One region of the Sporanaerobacter acetigenes DSM 13106 genome, then DNA from elsewhere that is predicted to be linked to it. Evidence: riboswitches for the same ligand, from Rfam matches in the RefSeq annotation. Region 1 holds a riboswitch; each other region holds the start of a gene.

What was found. Region 1 has a riboswitch for cobalamin ahead of BUA21_RS04495 (DUF2292 domain-containing protein). Riboswitches for the same ligand answer to the same signal wherever they lie in the genome.
Region 2: another riboswitch for cobalamin. It lies ahead of BUA21_RS07295 (ABC transporter substrate-binding protein); the one in region 1 lies ahead of BUA21_RS04495 (DUF2292 domain-containing protein).
Region 3: another riboswitch for cobalamin. It lies ahead of sucC (ADP-forming succinate--CoA ligase subunit beta); the one in region 1 lies ahead of BUA21_RS04495 (DUF2292 domain-containing protein).
Region 4: another riboswitch for cobalamin. It lies ahead of BUA21_RS06640 (YitT family protein); the one in region 1 lies ahead of BUA21_RS04495 (DUF2292 domain-containing protein).

What each region holds. Positions count from the first base shown of each region.
Region 1 is NZ_FQXR01000004.1:105,698-107,902, forward strand. It holds gene BUA21_RS14890 (DUF4430 domain-containing protein) at 1-662, opposite strand, end outside; gene BUA21_RS04495 (DUF2292 domain-containing protein) at 756-911, opposite strand; cobalamin riboswitch at 1,025-1,211, opposite strand; gene BUA21_RS04500 (sulfatase-like hydrolase/transferase) at 1,341-2,205, opposite strand, start outside.
Region 2 is NZ_FQXR01000006.1:49,000-51,204, forward strand. It holds gene BUA21_RS07290 (FecCD family ABC transporter permease) at 1-313, opposite strand, end outside; gene BUA21_RS07295 (ABC transporter substrate-binding protein) at 329-1,297, opposite strand; cobalamin riboswitch at 1,403-1,581, opposite strand; gene BUA21_RS07300 (DUF2225 domain-containing protein) at 1,628-2,205, opposite strand, start outside.
Region 3 is NZ_FQXR01000002.1:99,557-101,761, reverse strand. It holds gene BUA21_RS00500 (oligosaccharide flippase family protein) at 1-165, shown strand, start outside; gene BUA21_RS00495 (MATE family efflux transporter) at 197-616, shown strand; cobalamin riboswitch at 653-836, shown strand; gene sucC (ADP-forming succinate--CoA ligase subunit beta) at 1,053-2,205, shown strand, end outside.
Region 4 is NZ_FQXR01000005.1:230,970-233,174, forward strand. It holds gene nifJ (pyruvate:ferredoxin (flavodoxin) oxidoreductase) at 1-609, shown strand, start outside; cobalamin riboswitch at 668-852, shown strand; gene BUA21_RS06640 (YitT family protein) at 963-1,814, shown strand; gene BUA21_RS06645 (CDIF630_02480 family spore surface protein) at 1,868-2,047, opposite strand; gene BUA21_RS06650 (MetQ/NlpA family ABC transporter substrate-binding protein) at 2,104-2,205, opposite strand, start outside.

The DNA.
Region 1 (2,205 bases):
CCTTTTGCTACTGCTGTATCACAACGAATCTGCATTGTTACAATATTTTCCTTTTTTTCACGTTCTCTTTCTTCTTTTTTCTTTCTTTCTTTTTCTTTTTTTGCCTCTTTTATAGCCTTTTGTCTTTCTTCTTCTTTTGTAGTCTGCTTTTCTTTTTCATTGCTGCCTTTATCTTTGTTTAGCTTATCTTTCTGTTTCTCTATTGCTTTTTTTATTTCTTCTTGAAAACTATTAACTGGTTCAGCTTCTTCAATTATTTCCTTATCTATATTGTCTTCTTTACCTTTTTTAGCTATTTTTTTAACTTCATCTCTTGTAGATGTTTTATTTTCTTTTTTTGATTCTAATAATTTTTCCCACACAGATTTTTTATTATTTTTAGATTCTGATTCTATTTCTGCTATTTCTTCTATATTTTCTTGTTTTTCTGTATGAATTTTGTTTTTTTGAGATCTAAGTTGAGCTAACAAAGAATAGTTATCTTCATCTTTTTCTATTTCTTTTGCATTTGGATCTATCCAATATTCAATTTCAAGTTTATTAGATTTAGCAAATGCTTCTTCATTAAAAAAGTAATTACCTATTATGTCAAATACATGAACCCCGCCTACTATTATTGCTGCTATCAAAAGTAGTAACAAGAAAAACTTTTTGTTTTTCATATCATTAACCTCCTACTTCTTTTCCTTTCATGAAAACAAAAAAAACACTACCTTTTTTATAAGTAGTGCCTCCAGTTTTCTGGTCAGCATATTTTATAGTTTTATTGATTTCTTTAATTCTTGGATTCTTATAGGTTCACTGTCTTGAACTATAATATTGATTTCTCCAAACTCTGTTTTTCTTATTATCTCTATGAGCTTTCTTTCCCTATTAGTTAGCTCCATCGTTGAATTTTTTTCATCTATCATTAAACCAACCCCCTTAAAAATTTAAAGTCTTAAACCCTCTAAGGAATTTAAGACTTTAAAATAATATCAAAATTATAAATATTCATCACAATACCCTAATCCAAGAAGGTTAATGAAGATAATTTATTTAGGCAGTTCTCCTGACTTATGGTTCATAGCTCTCTTTCACCTTCCCAAGAATACTCTCAGTGGCATATTGAAAAATCACTCTCCATTTACAGTGGCCGGTCCGTTCAGGATTTTCACCTGATTCCCTTTTAATCTTTGCCAATACAAAGAACCTAAATATTTTTATTCAATTTTTTAACTAACACCATTATATACCATATCTTGATTTAAGGCAACACATACTTTTCCAAAGGTTTTTGTCTATCATGGTGATTTTGCGACAGTGAGAACCGTCCCCGCTGTCTCAGCGTCCCCGCTGTCTCAGTATATATATGTGGTGAGGCCTTGTTTTTGAAGTTTCCTTAGAAGGCCCCTGTTTGCTCTGTATTCTGATATGGCTATTCCAAAGTGATCATATAGTTTTACAAATTCTAGTATTTCTTTATCTGTGTATTTGTCATCAGGTATTTTAAATATGATGTTTTTGAAACCTTTGGTATATACTAGATAGTATTCTTCCATATCTTTTACTTGTGGAATGAATCTAGTCTTTACTTCTTTTAAATTGTACTTTATATATTTCATGGCTTTGGAATTATCTCCAACCATATCTGTGATTATATAGGCATCGGTGTGGTCTTCCATCCATTGTTCCAATTCTTCAACGGTCATCCCATTGTCACAATTTACTATCAATCTTTCATCAGTTGTCCATTCCAAATCTACTTCCATAAGTCTAAGACCATCTTCATAGTATTCATCCAATTTAGCCTTTGTATCTGCTGCAAATCCTATAGTGTTTTTGTTTTGAATTTCTAGTTTTTCTTCAGGTTCTTTGGCTATTATTTCATCTGAACCATTGATTATACTCCCAATAAGATCATTATTTAAAATATATTTAGATTTGTCTATTTCAGATATGGCTCTTCCATATCCTTCTCTACACTCTTCCAGTGGTATGGACTTTCTAGTCTTTAAATCTATGGCTCTACTGTGGTCAAATATTCCATCCCTAGACATGACAAACATCTTTTCATCATCTATAAAGGAACCTTTTCTCATGTGAATTTGTTGAGCTACAATTTGATCTTCCGAATTCAGCAAATCTAGTCCAAACATAATTCCCTTTTCATTTTCAATTCCCATGATATTTAGTATTGTAGGGAGAAAATCCAATTGACTTCCA
Region 2 (2,205 bases), on a different contig from region 1:
GATCAGCCATAGGATTTTTAAACATTCCTTGAAAAGCAACTCCTGCACTTGATAGACTAGCTCCAACTAAGACCCCAAGCAAAACTCTAGGCAACCTTATTTTTAGAATTATAGTTTTGTGAGAGTCTGGTATACCATCAATATTTATTTTCCCACCAATAAAGGGAAGCTTAGAGCCAATTATTTTAAAAGTATCTAAAATTTTTATATTTGCTGTCCCAATAGTAGAAAAAAGCACTACAGAAAATATCAATGCAAGCACCAAAGATACAACAATAGTAGCATATTTATTTTTAGACCTTTTTAAACTCATAAAAATCCCTACTTTTTATTTAAATGCATCTGGATGAATAGACTTTGCAACTAATTCCAATGCATCTATTATTCTTGGTCCGGGTCTTGAAACTATATTTGGATCCAATAAGTACACTCTATTATTTTTTACAGCATTTATATTTTCAAACCCAGGTCTTTCTTTTATTGACTCAACAGTTTTTTCTTCGCTATCTTTAGCTCCTAAATAAACATCAGGATTTCTTTCTATTAATTGTTCCATATCAAACTGTGGATATTCTCCTTCTGCATCACTTGCTATATTTTCGCCTCCAGCTAGAGTCATAAGTTCATCCATAAAAGAACCAGGACCTGCTGCCATCAATGGATCATTCCATATTTCATAGAACACCTTAACTTTTTCTTCATCTTTTACTTTATTTACAATTTCATCTTTTTTTGCTTTCATATCATCTACAACTTTTGTGGCCTCATCCTCAGTGTTTGTCACAGTGCCAATACTTTGAATCAAATTCATGACTTCATCAATAGAATCTGGTTCATAGCACAAAAGAACAATTCCTGCATCTCTTATTTTTGCATTTACTTCTTCATCGCCAGGACCAAATTGAAATACAATGTCAGGATCTAATTCAATTATTCTTTCAATATTTACTCCAGTAAAACTTCCAACCTTTTCTTTTGATTTAGCTTCTTCTGGATAATCACAGTATTCAGTTACACCTGCGATTTTATCTCCTAATCCAAGACTAAAAAGTATTTCAGTATGACTTGGAGCCAATGAAACTATTGTTTTAGGTTCATTTTCTATTGTCACTTTATTTCCAAACTGATCTTCTACTTCCATAGGATATTGAACTTTATTTTCCTTTTCCTCTACTACTTCTTCATTTTGTTTTACATCTTCATTTGAATTTGTTTTGCCACAAGCTGTAAAGGTAGTTAAAGCCATTGCCAAAACTAAAAATAATACAATTAATTTTTTAGAGCTAATTTTTTTCATAAGTTTTCCCTCCATTTTATGATCTTTTCTAGTCAAAAATAAAACCCTAGTCCTCAGTAACTAGAGAATAGGGCAAAAACTATACAATTCTATACATCCCTCCCTCCGAGGCTCTAAATTTAGGCAGGTCTCCTGACTTGTGAATCTTCCTACTATCAACGCCTTCCCAGAAATCCAGTGGCTTCTGTTGATTCGTCCTCACACACAGTAGCGGGGGCTGCAGTGGATTTTCACCACTTTCCCTTTTAAGTTTCATTAGAAACACCCAATTTAATATTTAATTTAGCTCTCAAAAATAATATCAAATATTTTTTAAACATTCAAGGCCATTTATTCTTCCTTAACTACTTGCCATTGTTCCCTAACCATTTTTTCTAATGCAATATTACTCTTAATTTCAGGATCCTTAAGTACCGTATTGAACCACTTTATTGCTTCATCTCTATCTCCCATTCTTCTGGAAATTTCTCCAATCAAATAAGCTGCAGTCAATGGATTCATAGATTCATTGTTTAAAGGTTCATTATAATAAGCATTGCTAAAAAGTTCTCTAGCTAAACTTAAAAATCTCTCTTCTTCATCCTCATCTTCTTTTAATCTATTAAGCCATCCCAATCTAACGCATATATTTCCAAGTTCATAATTTTTATCCTCCAAGAGTTCTCCACAAAATAGCGCCAGTTTATATGCAGCAATACTTTCTTCAATGGTTCTCTTTCCTAAAAAACTTCTTTCGTTCCATTTAGATGAAACCTCTTTTTTTATTGTCTCTCTTCCTTGAAAATTTATTTTATTAAAATTTTCTTCTAATGCAGCATATCCACAATGTGGACACACAAACACACCATAAAACACAGGATTTTCCCCTTCATAATAAGGCAAAAAATCCGAATCTCTTTTAACTAATC
Region 3 (2,205 bases), on a different contig from region 1:
TGTGGAATAAGTATTGGTGAGTTTTTCGGATTAATTTGGCTAATACTTGCTTATAAAAGGGAAAATAAAAAATCTTCTTATCCTTGTTATATACAATTAAATTCAATTGATATATTAAATCAAATAATAAAAATAGCAGGACCCTTAACAATCACTGGTTATTAATATTGTTCCTAGTTTATCTGAGCAAATGGCTTTGAAAAACTATAGAAATATGAAAGCGGATATATTGTTTGCTATTAAAATCACCTTAATTATATCTATTCCATTATCTATTCTTTATAGACTTTTCTCTGAACCATTAGCTGTTTTTCTATATAATGATAAAAAAGTAGGAGAATATTTACGAATTCTTAGCTATAGCACTGTATTTATGGCACTACAGCATACTTTCTCTGGCATTCTTCAAGGTCTAAACAAACATACTGCTATAACAATAAATCGATTGATAGGCATGAGTATTCAACTACTTTTAGTATATTTTCTTGTTGGGAACCCTAAATTTGGTATTAATGGTTTCTTTATTGGATTTTATCTTCGAATTTTTGTTATATTTTTGTTAGATTTAGTTACATTGAGAAGTATAGTAAAGTTTCGTTTTCGACATATCAATTGACAGTTATAATTTTTCATGATAGTATCTATTTAGAATTTAATATAGTGACCATTTGGTACAATCTTAATGATTGTTTAAAAGGGAAGTTCGGTTGAATTCCGACACGGTCCCGCCACTGTGATAGATAGAACCTTAAGTTTACCACTGTACTTAAAAGTATGGGAAGGTTTAAGGTTTGTTATTCTTAAGTCAGGAGACCTGCCAATGGGAAAAGCTGTTTATTACTCACGAGGATGGGGAGATGCTATTAAAAGTAGGTTAAGCATATGATTTATTCATATGTATTAAATATGTGTGCTTAATCTGATTATTAATAATGCTCTTTCTATAACAATAGAAAGATTTTTTTCTTTATGTCTACAATCCCGTGGTAATAACTCAGCAAATTTTTGCTGAGTTTTTTCATTTTATACTACAAGAAATGGGAGGGAAAAGTATGAATATTCATGAGTATCAAGCAAAAGAGATATTGAGAAGCTTCTGTATACCAGTACCTAATGGTAGAGTTATTTATGATCCAGAAGATGCTGAGAGAGCTGCTTGGAGAATAGGTACTGATATTGCAGTAGTGAAATCACAAATTCATGCTGGAGGTAGGGGAAAGGCTGGAGGTATAAAAATAGCAAATTCAATAGATGATGTCAAGAAGTATTCTAAAGAGTTAATAGGTAAAATCTTAGTGACACCTCAAACTGGGCCTAAAGGAAAGAAAGTAAAGGCTGTTTTGATTGAAGAAGGTTGCGATATTTTTAAAGAATACTACTTAGCTTTTGTTTTAGATAGAGAAAAGTCAAAGATAACTCTTATAGCTTCTGAAGAAGGTGGAACTGATATTGAAGAAATATCAAAAGAAAAGCCTGATATGATATTTACAGAATCTATTGATCCATTACTTGGAGTATTAGAATTCCAAGCTAAGAGGATAGGCCTTAATATCAATATTCCACAGGAGTTGATAAATCAATTTGTAGAGGTTGTTATGAATTTATATAAATGTTTTGTAGATAAAGATTGTACACTGCTAGAAATAAATCCTTTAGTAGTAACGGAAGATAAACAATTGTTAGCTTTAGATGCAAAAATGAACTTTGATGAAAATGGTCTATATAGAAATAGAGATATATGTAATTATAGGGATTTAAGTGAAGAAAATGAAAAAGAGATAGAAGCATCAAAGTATGGATTGTCATATATATCTTTGGACGGCAATATTGGATGTGTAGTTAATGGAGCAGGATTGGCAATGGCTACAATGGATACTATCAAGTATTATGGGGGAGAACCAGCAAACTTTTTAGATGTTGGAGGAGGAGCAACAGAAGAAAATGTAACCAATGCATTTAAAATAATAATATCTGATTCCAGAGTTAAGGGGATTTTTGTCAATATATTTGGCGGAATAATGAAATGTGATGTTATTGCCAAGGGAATTGTAAATGCAACTAAAGAGTTGGCATTAAATATTCCACTTGTAATTAGATTGGAAGGAACAAATATGGATTTAGGTATGGAAATAATAAAGGATTCAAAACTTAATATATTTACTGCTAAAGATATGGATGAGGGAACTAAGAAGATAATTAGTTTAG
Region 4 (2,205 bases), on a different contig from region 1:
ATAGGTTATGGAGGATTAGATCATGTATTGGCATTAGGTGAAGATGTAAATATATTGGTATTTGATACGGAGGTATATTCAAATACTGGAGGGCAAGCTTCTAAATCGACTCCAACAGCTGCAGCGGCTAAATTTGCAGCAGCAGGTAAGAGGACTAAAAAGAAAGATTTAGGCAGAATGGCAATGAACTATGGATATGTTTATGTTGCTCAAGTATCTATGGGAGCAAATATGAATCAGACCTTGAAGGCTATAGTGGAGGCAGAAAGCTACAGGGGACCGTCCTTGATAATTTGCTATGCACCTTGTGTAAATCATGGTATAAAAGCAGGAATGGGTAGAACTGTAAATGAAGAAAAAAAGGCTGTTGATTCAGGTTATTGGCATCTTTATAGATATGATCCAAGGCTAGTACCAGAAGGAAAAAGCCCATTTATATTAGATTCAAAAGAGCCTAAGGAATCTTTTAAAGATTTCATAATGGGTGAAGTAAGATATTCTCAAATTGAAAATACTTTCCCCCAATTTGCAGAAAGGCTTTATGAAAAAGCAGAATTAGATGCAAAGGAAAGGTATGAAGTTTATAAAAAATTTGATGAGAACAAGTAGCATATAGAAGTGCTATTGACTTAAATCATGTTTATCTATATACTTAGATTGAAATAAAATTGAATATGTAGATGAAGGTACAGAGAATTGTTTCTCTGTTTAAAAGGGAAACAGGTGGAAATCCTGTACGGTCCCGCCGCTGTAATGGCGAAGAATTTAAAATACATGCCACTGAGATAATCGGGAAGGCTTTAAATTCTAATGAACCAAAGTCAGAAGACCTGCCTTTATTTATGCACCAAAAACTCTACGGTCGATAGGGGGTGTTTAGAGTTGTGCCATAAAATTTTATGTATTCATGTCTCCTAAACCCATTGAGTTCAGGAGACTTTTATATTATTGGAGGTGGAAAAATGTCAAAAAAAATAAAAGATTACGTTATTATAACTATTGGAATGTTTATGGTAGCAGCAGGATTATATTTTTTTCTCATGCCAGGAAATTTAGCTATAGGTGGTGCTAATGGATTGGCAATTGTTCTAAATCATGTATTTCCATTTTTATCAATAGGGGTTTTCATGATTATTATAAATATAGTATTATTCATAGTTGCTTTCTTGGTTATTGGGACGAGCTTTGGTGTCAAAACTATTTATGCAAGTTTAGGTACTTCTTTTTTAGTATTATTGTTTGAAAAAATAATACCTATACATGCTCCTTTAGTAGAAGATATTATACTTCAACTTTCTTTTGGAATATTTATATCTGCTATTGGTATGGGAATAGTATTCAATCGAAATGCTTCTACTGGAGGTACGGATATTATAGCAAAAATATTGAATAAGTTTTGGGGAATAGATTTAGGAAAAGCAGTATTGCTTTCCGATTTTGCTATAACTATAGGAGCAGGTTTTGCGTTTGGACCTGAATTGGGAATGTATTCTTTACTTGGAGTTATAGTAAATGGTCTTGTGATAGACTCAACTATTGAAGGAATAAACTTATCTAAACAAGTAAGCATAGTCAGTAAGCGTAGTGAAGATATAAAAAAATATATAATTAAAGATTTGGAAAGAGGAGCAACATTATATCATGCTGAAGGAGCATACACAGGAGATAAAAAACAAGTCCTCGTAACTGTTGTTGACAGAAAAGACTTTATTAGACTGAAAAATTATATAAATGATGTAGATAAAAATGCTTTTATAACTGTAAGCAATGTATATGAAGTACTAGGTGATGGCTTTAAAAATATTGGAGATTAAAAAAGATATAGATGTAAATTTCAATGAAAAATAGGAGTGGAAATTTCTCACCCCTATTTTTCATTCTCATCTACCCACTCTTTAGCCCTTAGAACTCCTTCTAAGGTTGGAATTGGCACTTTAGATTGAGGTTTTAGTCCCTTTATGTCATAATATGCAGCAGTTTTTTGATTTTCTATAGGGATAGACATATTTCTTTCTTTAAAATTGTTTATTCTTATGCTTTTTTTCACACTATCCCTCCTCATACATAGTATTTGCAAGCAATGAAAAAATAATACTTAATTTTTTAAAATGCAGGAATAACTCCACCATCATACTTTTTTTCAATAAATTTTTTAACTTGTTTGCTTTGAAGAACTTTTAATAGTTTCTGAAACTTTTCTTTATT